DNA from 3 places in the Pseudoalteromonas sp. C8 genome. Region 3 is predicted to be linked to each of the others. Evidence: predicted binding sites of a transcription regulator. Region 3 holds the regulator's gene; each other region holds the start of a gene.
The links. Region 3 encodes sigma-54, which starts transcription at its own class of promoters, with help from an activator protein. Its sites were predicted from a motif close to GTTGGCACGNNNNTNGNNT; they were not measured.

Region 1: GQR39_RS13335 (DUF2726 domain-containing protein) is a predicted target of sigma-54. The motif match lies at 2,993-3,011, and genes of this name have one in related genera.
Region 2: GQR39_RS02210 (CsbD family protein) is a predicted target of sigma-54. The motif match lies at 5,784-5,802, and genes of this name have one in related genera.

What each region holds. Positions count from the first base shown of each region.
Region 1 is NZ_WTKT01000013.1:30,222-38,100, forward strand. Features, by position in the region: gene tyrS (tyrosine--tRNA ligase) at 1-485, shown strand, start outside; gene ampE (regulatory signaling modulator protein AmpE) at 582-1,526, opposite strand; gene mtnN (5'-methylthioadenosine/S-adenosylhomocysteine nucleosidase) at 1,527-2,234, opposite strand; gene GQR39_RS13335 (DUF2726 domain-containing protein) at 2,357-2,953, opposite strand; gene folE2 (GTP cyclohydrolase FolE2) at 3,070-3,990, opposite strand; gene arcB (aerobic respiration two-component sensor histidine kinase ArcB) at 4,223-6,541, shown strand; gene arcA (two-component system response regulator ArcA) at 6,558-7,274, opposite strand; gene GQR39_RS13355 (HAMP domain-containing sensor histidine kinase) at 7,766-7,879, opposite strand, start outside.
Region 2 is NZ_WTKT01000002.1:57,217-65,095, reverse strand. Features, by position in the region: gene GQR39_RS02235 (diguanylate cyclase) at 1-1,334, opposite strand, end outside; gene GQR39_RS02230 (DUF6694 family lipoprotein) at 1,725-2,069, opposite strand; gene GQR39_RS02225 (nuclear transport factor 2 family protein) at 2,085-2,549, opposite strand; gene hrpB (ATP-dependent helicase HrpB) at 2,646-5,072, opposite strand; gene GQR39_RS02215 (group II truncated hemoglobin) at 5,156-5,569, opposite strand; gene GQR39_RS02210 (CsbD family protein) at 5,850-6,047, shown strand; gene GQR39_RS02205 (molybdopterin cofactor-binding domain-containing protein) at 6,116-7,879, opposite strand, start outside.
Region 3 is NZ_WTKT01000001.1:322,436-330,314, forward strand. Features, by position in the region: gene GQR39_RS01470 (calcium/sodium antiporter) at 1-723, shown strand, start outside; gene GQR39_RS01475 (KpsF/GutQ family sugar-phosphate isomerase) at 727-1,698, shown strand; gene kdsC (3-deoxy-manno-octulosonate-8-phosphatase KdsC) at 1,699-2,250, shown strand; gene lptC (LPS export ABC transporter periplasmic protein LptC) at 2,247-2,801, shown strand; gene lptA (lipopolysaccharide transport periplasmic protein LptA) at 2,791-3,336, shown strand; gene lptB (LPS export ABC transporter ATP-binding protein) at 3,333-4,058, shown strand; gene GQR39_RS01500 (RNA polymerase factor sigma-54) at 4,128-5,627, shown strand; gene hpf (ribosome hibernation promoting factor) at 5,654-5,941, shown strand; gene ptsN (PTS IIA-like nitrogen regulatory protein PtsN) at 5,946-6,398, shown strand; gene rapZ (RNase adapter RapZ) at 6,417-7,262, shown strand; gene GQR39_RS01520 (HPr family phosphocarrier protein) at 7,305-7,577, shown strand; gene mgtE (magnesium transporter) at 7,708-7,879, shown strand, end outside.

The DNA of each region.
Region 1 (7,879 bases), on a different contig from region 3:
CGCCAAACGATATGTTTGGTAAAATAATGTCAATTAGTGATGTGCTAATGTGGCGTTATTACGATTTATTAAGCGCGCTTTCTATTGAAGAAATTGCAGCTCAAAAAGAACGTGTTGAGCAAGGTACTAACCCGCGCGATATTAAAATAGAACTAGCTAAAGAGTTAATTGCTCGTTTTCATAGTGAAGCTGATGCACAAGGTGCACATGATGATTTTATTCAGCGTTTTCAGAAAAAAGCGTTACCAGATGAAATCCCAGAGCTGACAATCACTATCGCAGAAGAGACTATTTTAATTGCTAACTTGCTTAAAGAAGCAAATTTAGTAGTAAGTACATCAGAAGCAATGCGTATGATCAAGCAAGGTGCAGTTAAACTTAACGGTGAAGATAAAATCACTGACACCAAACTTGAAATAGCAAAAGGCACAACAGCTATTTACCAAGTAGGTAAACGTAAGTTTGCAAACATCACTGTAGCTTAAATACCGTTTGAAAACTAAAAAACCAGCCTAGGCTGGTTTTTTTGTGCTCGTATTTTGGGGTCTGTAAATAGTTACGAGGTAGTCACTAAATAGTCACTAAATCACTTTTAATATTTCAATACTTACAATTACTAACAACCAAAATACACGCGCCTGATTTAATCTATTAATTATTACAGGTACATCCTCGGGTGTAGGTAGTCTATCAGTACCTATACGCATTTTATTAAAGCGAGTACCTAAATAAACTGCAGGCCCGCCCAGCTGCACGCCAAGTGATGCAGAGCATGTGCTTAGTAGCCAACCTGTATTTGTTTGATAAAAATGTCTACCATAATGCTTTATGTAGTGCATGCTTTGTTTGCTCGCTCTACTTGCTGCAATAGTTAAAGCGAGTAAGCGCATTGGAATATACTCAATAATAAACAACAGAGTTTTAAGCGGTTTTAAAAAGTAGCTATTTGGGGATATGTCACTACGCCAGGCTTGTTGTATTAAAGTAAGTAATCGATAGGCGAGGGCCGCAATAGGGCCAAAGGCTAAAAATATAAATATAACTACGAAATAGTATCGAGCAGTGCGCAGTATTAAGCTTTCAATTAATGCTTTGATAATACCAGGAGATGAAAGCCTATTAACTTCACGGGCAAGCAGTGGTTTTAGTAATTCGCGTGCTGTCGATTTTTGATTTTGTTTAGTTAGCTTTGCAATGCGAAGTGCTTTTTTATCAATACTCTTACTTTCTAAGCATAAGTATAAAATAAGGCCAGCGAGTAATTCAGGATAAAAAGCAAACTCGAGTAGTAACACTACAATAATGAGAATGACACTTAAAATGAGCGTGCTTGCGAGTATAGCTGCCAAATATTGATAGCTTTTAGGTTCTTTGCTTTTGTATATGCGCTTGCCAATAGCACTAAAAACAGCATTTAACGCTGTATTAGGATGATACCAGCTAATAAGGGGAAGAAAGCGCTCAGCAAGGAGCGCTAGTATGAAGGCAATAAAGTCCAAGTGGTTTTGAACAATATTGCTAAGCATTTACAGAGACACTGCAGTTAGCTTTTCTAAAAGTGCGACAACCATTTTAGATGAGTTGATTGATGCTGTTTCTAGGTATTCTTCAAATGATTGTGGTGACTCTTTACCTGCTATATCAGACATTGAGCGAATTACAACAAATGGTGTGTTAAGCGTAAAACACGTTTGTGCAATTGAAGCGCCTTCCATTTCAACGGCAAGCATTGTAGGAAAATCACTGCGTGCTTTATCAATACGCACAGGGTCACACATGAATGTGTCACCAGTACAAATTAAGCCAACAAGTGTTTTAACATCACTGATTTGTTCGATTGTTTGTTGTGCTGCTTCAACTAATTTAGGGTGAGCTGCAAAGCCTGCTGGCATTTGTGGTACTTGGCCAATTTCGTAGCCAAAAGCAGTAACATCTACATCGTGATGACGTACTTCTGACGAAATGACTACGTCGCCAACACTTAGAGAAGGATCGAATCCACCGGCAGAGCCTGTGTTAATTACGCAATCAGGTTTAAAGTTGTCAATTAGTAAGGTAGTTGCAATTGTTGATGCTACTTTACCAATACCAGATTGAACAAGTGTTACTGTGTTACCAGCCAACTCACCAGTATAAAAAGTGAAACCTGCTTTAGTTAAAATTTGTGGGTTTTGCATCGCTTCACGTAAAATTTTAACTTCTGGCTCCATTGCGCCAATAATACCAACATTCATAATGTTTAATTCCTGAGTTTGAATCACTTGATTATACGTGAAGTTAGCAATAAAAAACAAAAAAGCGAGCTTGTTTATGAGCTCGCTTTAAATACTTTTTAGGAGAGTATTTAATTTGGTTTTTAAATTTCAGCTAAAGCAGTTGTTTGTGCTTTGGCTTGAGAAGGTGAAAGTACCGCTGGCTTATGTGAGCGATTACGAACAGGGCGCTGCGTTTGTGTTGCTGCAGGCTTACCAAGTTTAAACATAATTGCATCGCGTACTTCAGAAGGACGGTAGCCTGATTTAACTTTCATACGAATATGTGGAATGCCCGCAGACTCTAGTGCACCGTTTACAAACCAGTCGCGTTGAGCTTTGTGACCATCTTTATTAGCATTGTTAACTAGGTCAACGGCCGCAACAATAGTTAGTTTTTCTTTATCGATTAATACAAAATCGAGTTGCTTATTTTTAGCTTTAGCTAAAGCAGCACGTTTAGATTTAATAGAAAGACCTTGTTTGCAGTCAATAACGTCAATTAACTTAACGCGACTAACAATTTTATATTGATCGCCTACAGCACGCTCGAGAAGATTTAAAAAAGCGCCTTCAACCTGCGTAAAAACAGTTTGCTTGCGGGTAAAAGGATACGGGTTTCCGCCATCGTCATTAAATTTTGACGCAACAACAGAAGCCCCGACAACTAATACTAGAATTAATAATAAAGCGAATTCCATACGGTAACTCCATAACAACAAATTGACACTGCTCAAATAAAGCAATTTACGTGCCTAAAAAGTATGAGTTATAAAATAATTACCAACTGTTTATAAAAGCTAAAACGATGTAGCTATTAAGCTTTGTATCCACCTTCAATACCTTTAACCGCAATAGCTACAGCATCGTGTGCATGGAGTGATTCATAATGATTTATTTGCAGCCAGTAATCGCTGTAATTATCTGTTTCTAATAAAGCTTTAATTTTACGCGCTGCGTCTTCACAAAACATAAGGTTTTGACCATTTAAACGAGCAAATTCTTGCTCGTCTTCGCGCTTTACTGCCGCTTGTACCGGTGTTTTAAGTTCAGCTTCGAGGGTGTTTATTAGAGTCACTACGTCAAATTCTTGAATATTGCTATCAAGCTTTACTTTTACGTTGGCAATAGAGCGCTGCGAGTGAGGTGTAGCAACTATGCCTTGTGTAGTGCCTAGCCATTCGTGCACATCTTTTTGGCTTAAGGTTTCTTGGTTAAATTTTTCGTTAAACGCGTTTTGTATAAGCTGGCGTGCAAGTGCTGCAGAGCAAGGGCATGTTGAAGAATAGGTAACATCTACGGTTAGCTCGTAGCTAATAATATTATTTTCAATTGTACTGGTAAGTACAACTGGGTAGCTTTTCCAGCCTGCTTTACCACTTAATAGTGACTTACGACGTAGCGGTAGTTCAAATTTAAATTCAATTTGTGCTTTATCGCTCAGCCCTTCGTGGCTAGTTATAAAGGTATCGAGTGCTTGCGCTATTGTTTGCGGATTGACTTGCTGCTCAGTTGAAAGCAGGTCAAGTGCTAAAAATAGACGTGACATATGAATGCCTTTGGCATCTTCTTTATGCAAATTTACAAATGCACGAGCTTTGGCATTTACTGTAACTGGAGATAAGTCTCGTGACTCAAAAATAAATGGCAGTTCGATTTCGCCCATGCCAACCCAGTCTAATTTACCTGTTTGTAAAGCGGGTGCAGTGTCTGCTATATCTGGCATATTGGTTTGCATGTGCGCTACTCGTATTTTGGAGATAATAAAGCGGGGCATTTTACACTAAATAATTTATTGCTGAAATGATGAGTTTAAGAGATGAGCAAAATCAAACATGAAAAATTCTGTTTTTATCGCACAACATGGGTAGTGGTAGGAGAAAAATGCTAAAATCTGGGAAAATGGTATGTTTATACATGCGCATTGCCTTCTTTATATTTAAGCACACAGCTAAGAGATAAAATTACGTATGACCGATTATTCTTTGAGCCCTTGGGCTCGGGTACTTTCCAGCTCAATAACGCGATTTGGTGAATTTAAAACCGCAGCTATTTGTTACACTTTATTTTTAACTGTATCTCTTATTTTATCGAGCATGTTTTATTATGTTGCGATAGGCGAATTACACCTTGTTGATATTTTGGCTGTGGTATTTTTTACGGCTGTAGTTTCTCCTTTAATTATAAGTGTATTACTTAATTCAATTCGTCAATTAGATGCCTCGTATGCTTATTTAGATAGCGCAACCAAGCAGGAAAAGCTCTTAAACCAAACCTTAAAAGACAACATTAGTCGTTTAAATATTGAAATTGATGAGCGTAAAATGGCATTTCATGCCAAGCATCGCGCTATCGAAGAGCTGCGCCGAGAAATTGCTGAGCGTAAAAAAACACAACAAGAACTTGCCCAACAAAGTATGTTGCAACGCTCAATCGTTGATTCATCTCCCGATCTATTTTATTACCGTGATAACAACGGTGTATTTGCCGGCTGTAATAAAATGTTTGAAGAGGTAATGGGAAAATCAAGTAGTGAGCTAATAGGAAAAACGGTAGAGCAGATATTCCCGAGTCATTTTTTAGCTGAAGTTTTGGCAACCGATAAAGAAGTAGAGCAAAGCCATAAAGCGCTGACTATAGATGTAGGTTATGAAGTAAATGGTGAAACACGTTGGTTTGAGCTGCGTAAATTACCTTTTATAAATGATGACGGTGACTACATTGGTTTACTGGGTTTTGGTCGTGATATCACTAGCCGTAAAGAGGCAGCACAAGCGCTCGAAACTGCCTATAAAGACAAAGGTAAGTTTATTGCTACGCTGAGCCATGAACTACGTACTCCTTTAAATGGCATTGTTGGTTTAACGCGTATGTTATTAGATACAGAGCTTAATAAGCAACAGCGTAGTTGGGGCAATACTATTTTTTCGAGTGCTGAAACACTCGGCAATATTTTTAACGATATTATAGATTTAGATAAAATAGATAGAGATCAGCTCGATATAGCAACCAATTCTATTAATGTGTCAGACTTTATAAACGATGTAGTTAATTTTGCAGGCTTAATAGCAGAGCAAAAAGAGCTTGAGTTTGATATTAAGCGCAATGGCATACTTGATGTTTACGCGCAGCTCGATCCGACTCGATTACGCCAAGTTGTTTGGAACTTAATTAACAACGCCGTTAAGTTTACTCAGCAAGGCAAAGTAACACTCGAATGCAGCAGAGAAAATCGCGTAGAAGGCCCATGGTTAGTTATTAAGGTACGAGATACCGGTCAAGGTATTCCACCAGAGCAACTTGCCCATATATTTGATATGTATTACAAAGCGCCGGATTTAAAAGGCACTAACGCGATAGGCTCCGGTATTGGTTTAGCTGTAACTAAGGCACTTGTAAGTGCAATGAAAGGGATAATTACGGTAAATAGTACTGAAGGCGAAGGAAGTTGTTTTACAGTGCAAATACCGCTTAGTTTATGTGTTGCACCAACAGAGCAAAGTTATGTTGGCCGTGGTTTGTATATTCTGCTAGTAGAAGATGTGCCTCTGAACGCCGAAATTGCTACAAACCTATTAGAGCAACGCGGGCATGAAGTGTTATGGGCTGAAACCGGTGAAGATGCGCTCTCGTTTGTCGAAACCGAAGATGACTTAGATTTAGTACTACTCGATATGCAATTGCCAGATATAAACGGTGACGTGGTTGCTAAACAAATACGCTCAGATAGCCACTTCGATAAATTACCTATTGTTGCTTTAACTGCCAATGTACGCAGTGCTGAAAAAGAGCTTGAAGGTATATCAATACAAGGTGCGTTGGCTAAACCAATTAACACAGTTAAGCTTGATAAAATGCTGGCTGACTTATTTGGCATTAAGCAAAGTGAATGCACAGAGCCACAGCTAAAAGTAAGTGAAGAGGCGCTAGAGGGCATTGATGCACACTTATTAGATATTGAAACAATAGAAGACTTTGTAAATTCGATGGGCTTAGTTGTATTTAGACGCAGTAGTCAGTTATTCGAAAAGCTAAGTCCACAATATCAGCAAGAATTACTTACTTCATTAAATGCCGGCGATAGAGAAGAGTATGAATCAGTAGCGCATAAACTTAAAGGTGCGGCTGGATCGGTAGGTTTAAATGATGTGCAGCTTCATGCCAAAATAATGGAGCATGGTGCGATTGATGAATCTGATGAAATGTTAAAGCAGTGGTTAGATGTTTTAGCAGATAAAATAAATGAAGGACAAAAAGCCCTTCATTTATTTTTACAGCAATTAGAGTAAAACTAATTAGCTCTAATTAAGCGTCAATTTTACCAATGAAACGGTAACCTTCACCATGGATGGTGCTGATTAACTCTGACGTTGAGTTATCACTCTCAAAATGCTTACGAATGCGACGAATAGTAACATCAACAGTACGGTCATTTGCACGAAGCTCACGGCCTGTCATGTGCTTGATTAATTGCTCACGACTAAAAATACGACCTGGAGAATCAAGCATTAAACGAAGTGCTCTGTACTCACCTTTTGGTAAACGTTTAGCGTCGCCATTTGGAGAAGTAAGACAGCGGCTATTCTCATCAAGTTCCCAACCGTTAAACGTAATAACACCATTTGTTTCTAGTGCTGACTCTTCACCGCCTAAAGCAGTACGAGTAATAAGGTTGCGAGCTCTAATAGTTAATTCACGCGGGTTGAATGGCTTAGTAACATAGTCATCTGCGCCAATTTCAAGACCTAAAATACGGTCAACATCGTTGTCACGACCGGTTAGGAATATAAGACCTACTTTACGCTTTTGGCGTAATTCACGGGCTAAAATAAGACCGTTTTTACCAGGAAGGTTGATATCCATAACTACAAGATTAACGTCATCGTTATTTGTAAGCTTGTCATGCATATCATCGCCATCAATGGCTTCAATAACTTTGTACCCTTCAGCTTCAAATAAACTAACTAGGTTCAGTCGAGTTACGTCTTCATCTTCTACGATTAGAATGACTGGCGTTTGCATTATTAATTAACCTTTTGGAATATTTTATTTATAAAAAAACCGGTGACGAATTTATAACCGATTACTAGAGATTATAGGATTATACCCATTTGTTAACAAGGAAAAAACAAATTGGATAAAAATAAAACAGTAGGGTGTCCAAAGTCTACTAAAAAGGGCAGTGCAAAAACTACTGTTTAATTGATATATACGTGGATGTAGCTATTTGAATCATAAAGTCGAAGCCATTTTCCTTTAATAATTGATACATCATTCAATCAAACAAGGTACTTAAAATAATCAGACTAATTCAAAGCAAAACTATATCACTTTCTAACCTTTCATCAATGTATGTGATACAGCAAAGATAAAAAAGTTCATAAATCGCTTGGTAATATTTATTTAATGCAATTAAATAATGTTACGCGCTTATCACATGCCTCATTAATGAGGTCATTAAATGCTAATTCAAGGATAAATTTTAAATATATGCACTTTTTAGTGATCTTTATTTAAGGAATAGTAATTATAAAGCGAGCACCGTGTTTTTCTTCAATATCAAACATAACTCTTCCGCCAAGTGCTTGTGTTACTAGGTTGTAGACCAAGTGCATGCCTAAGCCGCT
Region 2 (7,879 bases), on a different contig from region 3:
TCTTCATAAGAAAGCTGTTTAAAGAATAATATGAACTCTTCGCCGCCATAGCGCGCCACTGTACCTGTGTTTTGCTTAGCTACTTGCTTTAGTTTTTGGGTAAGAGCTTGTAAAACGTTGTCTCCGCCTTGGTGACCATAAAAATCGTTATAATTTTTGAAATGGTCTACATCAAGTAATATTATTCCAAAGGCATTTTTTTGCTGTTGAGCCTGTTCCCATTGCGCCGCAATAATTTCGTCAAAGGCACGCCTGTTGTAAATTTGGGTTAACCCATCAATTTTACTTATTTTTTCAAGCTTAAAATTTTGATCTTTAACTTGTTTAATTAATGCATTAAACCCGCTAATTAAAACGCGCATTTCTAAAAATTTATTACTGAATCTCAGAGGCTGTAAATCGTTTTTAACCAACATTGAATTGATAGCGGACGCACCGTTAATAAGTGGTTCAATAAAGTAACGATTTACAATATAGAAACTCAAAAGTGACATTACAAAAAACATTAACAAAATAAGTTTTAAATAGTGATCAAATAAAACTGGCAGTGTTTGATGGTGGTGCTTAATGTTCAAAGCAATAAGTGGATTACCGTTTATATCTAGAATCACCCTTTTCCTTTGAGTGGCAATGTCCTCTCCTTGGAGGCTCCCTTTAAGCGTCGCAATATCGTTTAAAGAACTAGCCTGTTCTATTTGTAAGTAGCTAAGCTCCACTTGTGCAATCTCAGCTAGGGACTTGATCAACGACGGTCTTACTTTTTTTATAAAAACAATACTACCAACAGGCTCACCTGTTTTATCTGTTCGCTTTATTACATGCGATGCAAACATGACAGGGCCGTCCGCTGTTTGCAAAAAACCAGAATGGCTTAAACTGTTGTCGTCTTCAGAGGCTTTTGAATTAGGAATAATTGCGCGGTTTAATTTATTAACCTGTAAATCTAAATCAGGCGCATCAAACTCAGTATGTTTAATATAATCATACGCTTGCCCGTAAATCATATTAAAGTTTATATCGTAGATAAACACACCATCAATTTTGAGAGAGTAGAAGGTGTCACCCACAAAGTTTGAATCTACATATTCTACGTCAAAATCAGCCATGTAATTATAGGTATCGTCCCATACGGCGTAGTCATAATTGAGTGTTTCTAAAAATATAAACTCTCTATCAAGCGCAATTTTAAGACTTAATAATTCACGATTTTGATAATCTTCAATACTAGTGTTTATGGTCGGCAGGCTAAAGAAATAGCGGTACCCAACTAATAAACTTGTTACAAAGCACATTAAAATCAAAGTACCTATTATTACAAAAAATCTTAATGTCATAGTCTCTATCTAATCGTGTAAAATTAAGTCAAAGTAGCTTACATTTTTATATTTTAGACTCCCTGTACCTAAATAATTAGCTTCTTACTAAAGCGTAGTATAAATTCATGAGCAGGAATAAACAAAGTTTACTATTAAATTTTATAGCGTTAAAACTTTAGCCCTTTCAATAATATATTTAATATAGACATAAAATTATACCAATACGCTTAATTAAGTGGTCTATTTTGAGGGCGGAAAAACGTGTTGATAGCTAGGCAAAAAATTCGCTATTTAGTTGTTCTAAATGAGAATTTTTTAACGCAGGTAGCGACACGTTTAGCCCCGCAAAATGATTAAGTATTATTGCGGATTGGTATTACACATTTAAAGTAGTACAAAAAGCTGAAATTATTCCACGACAGAAAATTCAACTTTTGATGGAGACGAACTCGCAAGCTCCAGTACTTCGTAATAATTTAAACCATCTATTTTTTTGCCAATAATAAAGTAATTCATTTCCCCCATCATGGTCGGGTCGCCCATAATATCGTCTAAGCTTTGCACGTCAGAAAATTGAATTGCGATTAAAGCGCCTAAAAAACGCATGGAATCTTGAGGCTTTAATGCTTTTAAAACTTTATTAACTCCCACTTGAGTTGTCTCTGGTGTGGAGCCATCAAATCTAAAATCACTTTTTGTACTAACGCATGCACTAAGCATTAATATTGATAGTGCGATAAGTAAATGTTTCATATATATCCTTATTTGTTATTCGTGATACTTGCGGATCATCGCCACTTTACCGTTTTCAACTTCTATTACTTCCATCATTGTGGAGGTGTATTCTATTGGCTGCTTACTTTGCGGGTGAATGCCCTTTGCATGACTCTTATAACGAATAGCAAAGCCTGTATCGTTAAATACAAATGTATTAAGCAGTGTGCTTTCAAACAATGTGTGCGCACCTAAGTAAAAACTCATACCTTTGCGCATTTGCTTTTTACCATCTGGAGTACGTGAGTCATCCGGTTGATACGGAATATGCTGATTGCCAATATCATCGGTTAACAATACAAGATAAGCCTCAAGCTCTTTAGCACCTGCGTTAGGTGCTTGTGTGGCGGTCATTGTTTTATAGTACTGCTGCGCAAACGCATTTAAGTCGAGTGGCTTTTCAGCATAAGCCGAAAAAGCAGTTACTAAGGCCAAGCCTAACGTTAAAAGTAGCTTCATCACTTACTTCCCTGTAGTTAAAAATATTGATTCATTTATAGGTACACTATATTAATACGCTCAATAATAAAACAAATAACTTTAAGTAACTAACATCTACATTTTGCTCTTAACTCTATTCGTTGCAACGCTGTTGGCAGGGTCGTCTGGCCAAAAATGCTTAGGGTAACGACCTTTCATTTCCTTTTGCACATCGCGGTAACTGCTAGCCCAAAAGTGTGCTAAATCTTGAGTAAGTTGCAGTGAGCGTTTACCTGGCGATAGCAACTCCATAAGCAGTGGCAGTTTACCGTTGGCAAGCATAGGCGTACTGGTCAAGCCGTAAACTTCTTGCATACGCACACTTAGCTTTGCGGGGCCATCAAGCTGGTATTCTATTTTTATATTTGAGCCACTTGGCACCGTTAAGCGCAGTGGTAACAGTGCTTTTAACGTGGTTTGTTGCTGCCAATCAAAACAGTTTTGTAATGCTTCAAAGTAGTTAAACTTTTTAAGCTGCGTGAGCGTTTTAATATCTTCTAAAAACACACCTAGCCACTGCGCTGCATTTTGAATAAGTTGTTGCTCGTTTATTTGCGGGAATTTATCGGGCATTAAATTACTTGCTAGGCTCATACGTATCAGCAATTGCTGCGCATCAGGTTGCTCGTTAAATAATGCAAAACCGTGTTTAGCAAATAAGCTAAGCCACGCTTTAGCTCGCTCGCTCTTATCTAGTTTTTGTTTACTAGGCTGGCTTCTGAGCGTTATAGCCCCGAGCTTTACTTCATCTTGATGAATAAAGCGCGCTGACTTTTCATCAAACTCACAACGAGTAAGTTCACTAAATAAATGCGGTAAAAATTCTTGTAACTCAAGTGGGTTAAGCGCGGTGGCTGCAAATATACGCCCACCTTTGTGCCCGCCCATGGTTGCTATGGCTAAGTAATCGTCGTTGTGCCAGTAATCGGCATTTAACTCAGCCCCTGCACCATTGGCGAGTAAATAACCATTACCCCGTTTTTTAGCAATACGATCGGGGTATGCCAATGCCACCAGCAAACTTATATAATGCGTATTTAATTCGCTGTTTTCGTCTTTTACTTTTAAGCGGCTTTGCCAATACTTTAGCTGTTGTTTAAATACCGGATGCGGACGTTGCTGTTGGCTATGCAGCGCTAAACTCAACTCGTTTGCACTGTTTACTCGGCTCTCAAATAATGCCACTAAATAAATAGCGAGCCTAAAAATACCTGGGAGTTGGTCATCAAGTATTTGTGCTTTTAAGAGCATATGCGCCAAACGAATATCAGCACCAAAACCTAACATTTTACTGCCAAGCGGTGTGAGCTTACCTTTGCTATCAATAGCTTCTAGCATATTAAGTAAATTACTTGCTTGCTCGCCTTGTTGCTCAGTGGGCTTATCAAGTAGGGTTAGCTCATCAATACTGGCTCCCCATTGCTTTGCCTCAAGCATAAGTTGGCTTATGTCTGATGTGAGTATTTCGGGATTGTCGTGGCTATTACGTCGCTCAAAGGTTTGCTTTGAGCCAATTCGATAAACAATGCCCGGCTCTATTCGCCCTGCACGTCCTGCACGCTGCACAGCAGATGAGCGCGATATACTTTGTGTTGTGAGCTCAGTAACCCCTGTTTTTAAATTAAAGGTAGCTGCACGGCGCTTGCCGCTGTCAATTACAATGCGTATGCCTTCAATAGTTAAACTGGTTTCGGCTACATTGGTGGTAAGCACTACTTTGCGCATACCGTTTGGTGCAGAAGCAATAGCGGCTTGCTGATTAGCTTTATCTTGCTCGCCAAATAGCGTTGCGACTTGGCAGTTACTAGGTAAATCGGTGAGTGCTTGTTGCACGCGTAGTATTTCAAATTGCCCAGGTAAAAATACCAATGCGCTACCTGTTTGCTCATTAAGTGCTTGTTTTATTATGCTAGGAATTGCATCAAGCCAACGGCTTTCATCTTTTATGGGTATGTATATTTCGTCTATTGGGTAGCTGCGACCGCTCGATTGAATTACAGGGCAGTCAAAAAACGCTGTATAACGCTCAGTATCTAGCGTTGCCGACATAAGCATAATGGTTAAATCTTCACGCAGCGCACTTTGGGTCTCGAGCGCAAAGGCAAGTGAGGTATCGGCTGCAATTGAACGCTCATGAAATTCATCAAATATCAGTAAATCAATATCGCTTAATTCGGGGTCGTTTTGCAACATGCGCGTTAGCATGCCTTCGGTGACTATTTCGAGGCGCGTATTAGCGCTTACTCTACTCTCGCCCCTAATCCGCAAGCCCACACTTTGCCCAACACTCTCGTTTTGGCACTTTGCTAGGTAGCTGGCTATATTACGAGCAGCTAAACGGCGAGGCTCTAGCATTACAATACGTTTAAAATGCCCATCGCGCATTAGTTGCAGCGGCAACCACGTAGATTTACCCGCACCAGGCGGCGCTTGTAATAACGTAATAGGATTACTTTGTAATGTAGTAACGAGTTGTTGATATATGTCTTGAACCGGCAGCACAGCTATTTACCCTAAATTGCTTTGCAGGCATTGTAACAAAAAACCAAAGCCTAGCTGCGGTTGATGTTTATTAATAATTGCTATTAACTACCAGATACCATTCTAATTCGATCTGCAGGCACTCGTAATTGATCCATTAAGTAAATTTTAAATGAGGCTTCGTAAGGTTGCTCATCAACCGCTTTTTGCATGCATAAAAGCCATGCATCACTTTGCTCAATTCCTACATGTAGATGTTTGTGCGCTTGAGGTATGTTAATACTGCCAAAATGTTCAGCGTATAATTTAGGACCACCTAACCAGCCCGACAAAAAGTAAGCGAGCTTTTTTCGCGATGCCGATAAATCTTTTGAATGCATACTCCTTATATTTTCAGCCTCTTTTAAAGCGTCCATATTATCGTAAAACGCATTCACCAATTGTGTAATACCTGCTAACTCACCTGCCATTTTGTATGAGCAGTCATCCACTCCGTATTCACACGTTTTTGTATTCATAACTCACTCAGGTTAACTACTTTGTTTAATACCTGCATATTAGCTTAAAACAAAAATTTAAGAATGAGTTACATCAAAGCGGCGTAACTTATGTCAGCAATAATTACAGGCTGCTATGTATATTTTTTAATAAATAGCGCAATATTAAAAACAAAATCGCTCAACATAAAAATATAACCAACTGATAATAAAAACAATAAAACCATTATTATTCATTGGTACAAGGCTTGCTACTTTATAACTGACAGTTAATTCACTAACCTAAAGTAAGGATAAACTTATGAACAGCGATCGTATCGAAGGTAATTGGAAAGAACTTAAAGGTAAGGCTCAACAAAAATGGGGCGATCTTACCAACGACGATTTAGATAAAATTGAAGGTAGCCGTACAGAGCTAGTTGGTAAAATCCAGCAGCAATACGGTAAATCTAAAGAAGAAGCAGAGCGTGAAGTTGATGAGTTTGAAAAAGGTCGTTAAACCGCGTTAACCGCTTTTAAAAAAACCGCCATTTGGCGGTTTTTTTGTTTAAGCTGTAGGTTATTTAGCTACGCTTTTAATTGGTTACCAATCGGTAACTGCCTAATACGCTTTCCGCACGCTGCAAAAATAGCATTACATAATGCTGGCGCATAAACCGGTGTAGATGGCTCGCCTACCCCTGCTGGTGGTGCATCGCTTTGTACAATTTCAACTTCAATCTCAAGAGGTGCGTCGCTCATACGCGGTACGCGATAATCATGAAAATTACTTTGCTGTACGCGCCCTTTATCAAAGGTAATACCATCGCTGATTGCAGTTGTAATCCCATAAATAGAGCCACCTTGGGTTTGGTTTTTAACAGTGTCGGTGTTTACAACAGTACCCGCATCAATGGCAACCCACGACTTAATTACTTTTAAATCGCCAGCATCCGACACTTCTACTTCAACTACCGTAGCTACGTAAGTTAAAAAGCTTCTGTGTGCTGCTATTCCTAAACCTCGACCTTTAGGAAGCTCTCGCCCCCATTTACTCATGTCAGCTACTTTTTCAATAACATGGCGCAGTCTGCCAATATCTAAAGGATAAACCGCTTTATCGCCACCGTAATTATCGTATGTGGCATTTTGCTCAGTTACATCAACAATGCGACTCGGACCTATAGTGTCTAGTAAATAGTCTTTTTGGTCGCGACCGGCTTTGTGCGCTGCTTCGCCAATAAATGACTGAATAGCAAAGGCATGAAAAATATTTGATACAGAACGCATCCAACCAATTCGTGCTTTGGCTTGCGCATCACCGTTTTCTAACTTCATGTTAGGTGTGTTAATAGGGTTATCGGTAAATCCTAAGCGCAGTTCAAAGCTTCCTGGCGTAGTCGCCCCTTCTGAAAAGGTAGAGGTAATAGGTGAAAACGCGGTGCGATGTAAATACGATTCTATTGCGCCATTTTTATCTAGTGATGCTTCAATGTGCTGAGCCGAAACTGCATGGTAAAAACCATGTTGTATGTCGTCTTCACGCGTCCATTGCACACGAATAGGCTTGCCTACTTTCATTGAAAGGTAAGCTGCTTCTGCTGAAAAGTCAGGTTTTGACTTACGCCCAAAGCCGCCTCCTAACATGGTAACGTTAACGTTAATTTTGCTCTCGTCCATGCCAAGCATTGCCGCCACTGTTTTCATATCGGCTTGTGGATTTTGCGTAGCAGCCCATATATCAACACTATCTTTGTTGTACATAGCTGTTGCACAAGGCGGCTCCATTGGTGCTTGAGCAAGGTGCGGTGCGTAATAATCAGCTACGAGTTTATTGCTCGATTTAGCCAACACGCCCATGGCATCGCCTTTATCACGTATGTTTGCCTGTGGAGTTTGTACTGTTTTTAGTAATGACTTTTTAAATTCTTTTGAATTGTAATCGCCATTTTTGCCATCATCCCACACGACATTTAATGCTTTACGCCCTTGCCATGCAGCCCATGTGTTTTTAGCTATAATCGCAATGCCACCTTTTGGCTGAAACTGCGGTGCGCCTTTTGGTGCAGGTATTTCAATAACATCTATAACGCCGTTTATCGCTTTTGTAGCACTGGCATCAAACGACTTAACAACACCGCCTACTACCGGCGGGCGTTCAATTATAGCCACCAGCGCTTGTGGTTCGCGTACATCGGCTGCAAATATTGCTTTACCTGTTACTAAATCGGCTAAATCTATGTGCGCCATGCCGGTATTTATATAGCGCCATTCTTTGCGGGTTTTAAGCGTTAGTTTGTCAGCTTCTGGTGGCGTTATTGTAAGCGCTAAGTCGATTAAATCTTTATAAGT
Region 3 (7,879 bases):
CTTGTGTTAGGTATCACTGCTCTATTTCGCCCTCTTTCAGTTTCATCTAGTACGTTAAAACGTGAAATGCCATTAGTGATGCTCGTATCTTTAGCTTCTTGGTATGTGTTCTCAGATAACTACTTTTCATTTAATGAAGGTGTTGCACTTTTGGTTGGCTTTATCGTATTCATCGGTGGGTTAATTATTGTATCTATGCGTGCAAAAAACCAAGATGACCCATTTGTCTCAGAAGCCTGCGACGATGTCCCTAACGATGTACCTACGAAAAAAGCGGTATTTTGGTTAGTTGTCGGCATGATACTCCTACCTGTTAGCTCTCATTTTTTAATAGGTTCGGCTGTCGATATTGCTAAATACTTCGGCTTAAGCGACTTAGTCATTGGCTTAACAATTATTGCCATCGGTACTAGTTTGCCTGAACTTGCCGCTTCGGTTGCAGGTGTACTTAAAAATGAAGATGATTTAGCACTAGGTAATATTGTTGGCTCAAACATATTTAATATTCTAGCGGTATTACCACTTGCCGGTATTATTAACCCTTCTGCCATTGACCCATCATTAGTAAGCCGAGACGTATTAATTATGATTGGTGCAACACTTGCTCTCATTATTATGTCATTGAACTTTAGAGGCACCCAACGTATCAATAGAGTAGAAGGCGGCTTATTGCTAATAGCATTTTTGGGTTACCAAGGGTATATTTTTAGTCAAGTAGGATAAATGATGGCAACGCTAAATTTTATTGAACAAGGCCTTCGCGTTTTAGATGTTGAACGCCAAGCACTTAGTGATATTGCACAATATGTAGATGAAAACTTTCATAACGCGTGCCAATTAATGTACGACTGCGAAGGCCGTATTATTGTCATTGGTATGGGTAAATCAGGTCATATTGGCAATAAAATAGCGGCAACCCTTGCAAGCACTGGCAGTCCAGCATTTTTTGTTCACCCTGGTGAAGCAAGTCATGGTGATTTAGGTATGATCACTAAAAATGACGTGGTTATGCTTATTTCTAATTCAGGGGAGACCAGCGAAGTTTTAAATATCATTCCGGTTTTAAAACGACTTGGTGCCAAAATGATATCGATGACTGGCAATACGCAATCAACCATGGCGACCCTTGCTAATGTACATGTGTGTATTAAAGTAGAAAAAGAAGCCTGTTCATTGGGTCTAGCTCCTACATCAAGTACCACTGCAACGCTTGCGATGGGCGATGCCATGGCGGTTGCATTATTAGAAGCTCGCGGGTTTACAGCTGATGACTTCGCGCTATCTCACCCAGGTGGTAGTTTAGGCAAGCGCTTATTACTTACTTTAAAAGATGTTATGCACAGCGGCGCAAATACACCTATTATTAGCGTTTCACAAACAGTTAAAGACGCCCTCATTGAAATGTCCGCCAAAGGTTTAGGTATGACAGCCATTGTTGATGAAAATCAGCAGCTCGTGGGATTATTTACCGATGGCGATTTGCGTCGTATTTTAGAGCAAAGAATTGATATTCATACAACACAAATAGATGTTGTTATGACCAAGTCATGTACTACGGCTACACAAGATATTTTAGCCGCTGAAGCGCTTAATATTATGGAACACAAACGTATAAATGGCTTAATCGTCGTCAATGAGAAAAACCAACCTATTGGCGCATTAAACATGCAAGACCTATTAAAAGCAGGAGTGTTATAAATGCAATTTGAAGAACTCTATCAACCGCTGAGCGATGATGCAAAAGCACGCGCTAAAAAAGTAAAGCTACTTATATGCGATATTGATGGTGTATTTTCTGATGGCCGTATTTATCTTGGTAATCAAGGTGAAGAGCTAAAAGCATTTAATACAAAAGATGGTTTTGGCATTAAAGCGCTTATAAACAGTGGCTTTGAAGTGGCTGTAATTACTGGTCGTCATTCACAAATAGTGCAACAACGTATGAGCAGCTTAACCGTACAGCATATTTATCAAGGCCAAGAAAATAAGCTCATTGCCTATCAAGAATTAAAAGACAAACTCAACCTTAGCGATGAACAAATTGCTTATATCGGTGATGATGGTCCTGACATGCCCGTTATGGAATTAGTCGGCTTTGCTGTTGCAGTAAATGATGCCCATCCACTTATTAAACGTTTATCACACTATGTAACGCAAATGCCTGGCGGCTTTGGTGCAGTAAGAGAGCTCACCGACTTACTTATGCTTGAAAATGGTAAGGCATTGACTACACAAGGCACTAGTTCATGAATGCAGCGCGCATAATATTAAGCGTTTTATTCATTAGCTGTATGGTTTGGCTTTGGTACCCTTATTTTACACAAACAAATATTGTGCCTCAGACTGAGCCTGAAGTTATTGCCAAGCCTGATTACATAGCCATTGAACTCAAACAAACAGCCTATGACGAACAAGGTAAAATTAGCCACAAAGTCACTGCGGCTAAAATGGAGCTATATCAACAATTAGGTTTTACGTTTTTTGAAAAACCTATTTTTACTTTATATAACGAAAAGCAAACGTGGCAAATAAATGCAGACGAAGCAACATTATACGAAGACAAACAATTAATTTTAGAAGGCAATGTGGTTGCCAAAAACTTAACCGATAACGCCATGATAGACAAAATCAATGCTGATAATATTCAGGTAGATATAAAACTATTAACAATGCGTTCGGAGCAACCCGTTATCATCACTGGACCCAATTTAAAAATCACTGGTAAAGGCCTAGAAGCCGACTTAAAAACCGAAGTGATAAAACTAATTAACCATACGCGAACCATATATTATGACCAATAAAATATTAAAATCACTTATTATTCCTACACTTATACTAGCGTTTAATAGTAGTGCTGCAGAGCAAAACACGCAACCGACTGCAAATCAAATTTCAATAAGCGCCGATAAGCAAGAAGGTCAATTAAAAGCTAATGTCGGGATTTTTGAGAAAAACGTTGAAATTATTCACGGTAACCGCCGTATCACAGCCGACCGCTTAGAAGTACATAAACGCGATGAACTTGGTGATAATAAACAATTATTAATTGCTACAGGTAGCCCTGCGCACTTTGAAGAAAAGCAATCAGATGGCACGACTATGAGCGCCAGTGCTGACGAAGTACGTTATGATGTATCTAAGCGTTTTTTAACGCTTGTTGGTAATGCACAAGTATCGCAAGCGGGACAAAAAATAAATGCTAAAAGCATTACCTACGATATAGAGCAGCAGCTAATCAGTGCCGAAAAAGATGAAAACTCAACTGACCGCGTTCACACAATTTTAGTGCCAATCGAGACTAAAAAAAGTAAAAAAAGCGACAAAGGTCAACCATGAGCACATTAAAAGCAGAGCTATTAGCAAAGAGCTATAAAGGCCGTGAAGTTGTAAAAAACGTCGGCCTTGAAGTCAAAGCTGGCAGTATTGTTGGCTTACTTGGCCCTAACGGCGCAGGTAAAACCACCACGTTTTATATGATAGTAGGACTTGTACCTAGCGACAAAGGTAAAATATCGATAGACGATAACGATATTACTCTTTTACCTATGCATAGTCGTGCTAGATTAGGCATTGGCTACTTACCGCAAGAGTCTTCAATATTCAGAAAGCTGACTGTTTATCAAAACTTAATGGCCATTTTAGAAACGCGCAAAGAGTTAAATAAACAAGCTAGAGAAGACACTCTCGATAAATTATTAGATGAATTTAGCATACAACACATTCGTGATAGCCAAGGTATGGCATTGTCAGGTGGCGAACGTCGTCGTGTTGAAATAGCACGTGCGCTGGCAGCAGATCCTAAATTTATATTACTGGATGAACCATTTGCAGGTGTTGACCCGATTTCGGTATTAGACATAAAGAAAATAATAGAACATCTTAAAAATCGTGGGATTGGTGTATTAATTACCGATCATAACGTAAGAGAAACCCTTGATGTTTGTGAAAAAGCCTACATTGTTTCTCATGGGGAGCTGATTGCATCAGGTACTCCAGAACACGTATTAAATGATAAAACAGTACGCGATGTTTACTTAGGCGAGCAATTTAGGCTGTAACATTTACGCCATGTCTTTAAGCATCTGCTAGTATTAATTATAACAACATAAAAGGATTGTTAGAGATACATGAGGCAATCACTACAGCTGCGCATGGGCCAGCAACTTACAATGACTCCACAGCTGCAACAAGCTATTCGTTTGTTGCAACTCAGTACATTGGATCTCCAGCAAGAAATACAAGAAGCTCTCGACAGCAACCCGCTATTAGAGGTTGAAGAAGCAGACTATTCAGAAGACGCTGCAGGTAAAAACGAGCAAAAAGCAGATACAGATGACATAACTGTTAGCGCATCTGCCGATGATGCTCCAAGCGAATACGAACAAGATAGTGGTGAAGCACTTGCAAAAGACACGCTAAGTGACGACATGGCTATGGATGTTAGTTGGGATGAGTACATGAGTGCCGCCCCAGCAGCATCATCGGGTCCGATGCCTGAAGACGAATCAATATACCAAGGCGCCTCTACTGAAACGCTCCATGAGTATTTAATGTGGCAGTTACAACTAACGCCATTTAGCCCTACAGACGAAGCTATTGCTATTGCGATTGTAGAAGCCGTCGATGATTCAGGTATTTTAACACTAAGCTGCGAAGAGATTTTAGAAAGCTTTAATCAAGAAAACGAAGATGATAACGAAGTCGAACTTGATGAAATTGAAGCTGTATTAAAACGCATCCAACTGTTTGATCCTGTTGGTATTGCTGCACGTAGTTTACAAGAGTGTTTGTGTATTCAGCTTAACCAGTTTGACAAAGAAACACCTTACATTAATGAAACAAAAATGATTTTAACCGAGCATATTGATTTATTAGCTGCTCGTGACTATCGTACATTAATGAAGAAAACTAAGCTCAAAGAAGAAGAGCTTAAAGAAGTAATGACATTAATACATACTCTTAGCCCTAAACCTGCAGATACTATTGTAAGAGAAGAATCTGAGTATGTTATTCCTGATGTGTCAGTTAAAAAAATTAAAGGCCGCTGGGTTGTTGAGTTAAACCCAGACAGCATGCCTAAAATTCGTGTTAATAGCCAATACGCGGCAATGTCTCGCACTGTAAAATCCAGTGGTGACAGCCAGTTTATTCGCTCGCATTTACAAGAAGCTAAATGGTTTATTAAAAGCTTAGAAAGTAGAAACGACACGCTATTAAAAGTAACAAATTGTATTGTTAAGCAACAACAAGGCTTTTTTGAACACGGTCCTGAAGCCATGAAACCAATGGTTTTAAATGATGTTGCTGAAATGGTAGAAATGCACGAATCAACAATTTCGCGCGTAACAACCCAAAAGTATATGCACACACCCCGTGGTATATTTGAGCTTAAATATTTTTTCTCAAGCCATGTAAGCACCGAAAACGGGGGTGAATGTTCATCTACAGCAATCCGTGCGCTTATCCGAAAATTAATCGCAGCAGAAAACTCAGCAAAACCATTGAGTGATAGCAAAATAGCGGATATATTGGCTGAGCAAGGAATTAAAGTAGCGAGACGTACAATCGCAAAATACCGCGAATCTCTGGCTATTCCACCGTCAAATCAACGTAAAAGTTTGATTTAAGACGCAAAAAAAAGAGGGTAATGCTTATGCAACTAAACTTAACTGGTCGTCACGTAGAATTAACCGATTCACTAAGAGACTATATTAATACCAAATTTGCGAAGCTAGAAAGACACTCTGATCATATTAATAATGTTCATGTCATTCTCGATGTAGAAAAATTAAATCAAAAAGCAGAAGCCACCATACACGTAAGCGGTGCTGAGTTATTTGCCTCTACAGAACATCAAGATATGTATGCCGCCATTGACTCGTTGATCGACAAGCTCGATCGACAAGTAATTAAACACAAAGAGAAGCTTGCTCGACACTAATATGATGAAATTAAGCTCACTTATATGCCAGGACTGCAGCAAAGCTGCGGTCCTTTTTAATAGCAAAAAAAGAATTTTAGAGTTCATTAGCGAACTTGCTCACGACAAACTTCCGTATTTACCGCAACAAGATATTCTTAATGCTTTAATGAGCAGAGAAAAATTGGGTAGTACAGGTATAGGGCGTGGCATTGCCATTCCTCATGGAAGAATGAGCGGTGCAGAAGAGCCTTTGGCTTTAGTACTCGTTAGCGAAACTCCAATAAATTTTGATGCAATCGATAATCGCCCTGTTGATATTTTCGTCGCACTCATCGTACCAGATGGCGATAACCAGCAGCACTTAAAGACTCTAGCAACCATTGCTGATAAACTAAACAACAAAGATTTTTGTAAACAGTTACGCAGTGCAAAATCAGATGCTGAGCTTTACCAAGTTATTGTCAATCAATCATAGTTTTATAAAGGGTGTTAAATGGAGTTAATTATCATAAGCGGCCGTTCTGGTTCTGGAAAGTCGGTTGCTTTACGCGTTGTAGAAGATTTAGGTTATTATTGCGTAGATAATATTCCAGTTAACTTGCTTCCTTCATTAGTTCGCAGTGTGTCTGATAGCTATGATAAAATTGCTGTTAGCATTGATGTGCGTAACATCCCTAAACAACAAGATGAATTTAACGATATTCTTGAATACTTGCCTGGCTTTGCAAAACCTACGTTATTTTATTTAGATAGCGACGATCAAACATTGATCAAACGTTTTTCTGAAACTCGTAGATTACACCCACTATCAATTGACTCGTTGCCTCTTGATTTAGCCATCAAAAAAGAAAAAGAATTACTTGATGTATTAATCACCCGCGCCGACTTTATGATAGATACAACTGATTTAAGCGTTCATCAACTTGCTGAATCTATTCGTGAAAAGATTTTAGGTAAAAAAGATAAGCAACTGATTGTCACGTTTGAATCGTTTGGTTTTAAATACGGTATACCAAAAGAAGCAGATTACGTATTTGATGCACGCTTTTTACCAAATCCACATTGGGAACCTGAATTAAAACCTTTAAATGGGTTAGATCAACCCGTTAAAGATTATTTGGCCAATCACAGCATAGTGCAAAAATTCACATGGCAAATTCAAACATTTGTACAAACGTGGTTACCGCACTTAGAGCGAAATAACCGCAGTTATTTAACCATTGCTATTGGGTGTACAGGCGGACAACATCGCTCTGTATATTTAGCGCAAACTATCGGTGAAAGTTTTGCAATGACACATCCCAATGTGAAAATTCGCCATCGCGAACAAGAAAAATAATATAGCTGAATAATCACCTGTTCAGCTTAGGTAGAGTAAGTTATGCATTGTGAAGACACTTTTTTAATAAAAAACAAATTAGGATTGCACGCCAGAGCAGCCACCGTACTTGCCCAATTAGCAGTGCAGTTTGATGCGACAATTACATTATTTCAAGATGACAAAGAAGCCGCAGGCGATAGCGTACTTGCACTAATGTTACTTGAAAGTAGCCAAGGCAAAGAAGTAAAAGTTGTATGTAAAGGCCCCGATTCTGAGCAAGCTTTACACGCTGTTGGAGAATTAATAGCACAACGTTTTAATGAACAAGAATAAACAGTTATAAAAATAATGCTCGCATTACTAATGCCCCAACTAAAACAGATATATAAAATAAATACGGTTAGTGACGCCAGTTAACTCACCTCTCCCCATAAAGTAATATAAAAATTTATAAAGGACGCCAATGCCTGAAGCTTTTGAACAAGATTACCCACTACAGCAACTAAAACAGGTGACTAAGTCACTCAATAGTGGTCAATTTGTTCAAGTTAGGCGCATGCTCGCAAAAACAGCTCCTTGTGATACCGCATTATTATTAGAATCATCACCACATAAAATTCGCCGACTCCTTTGGC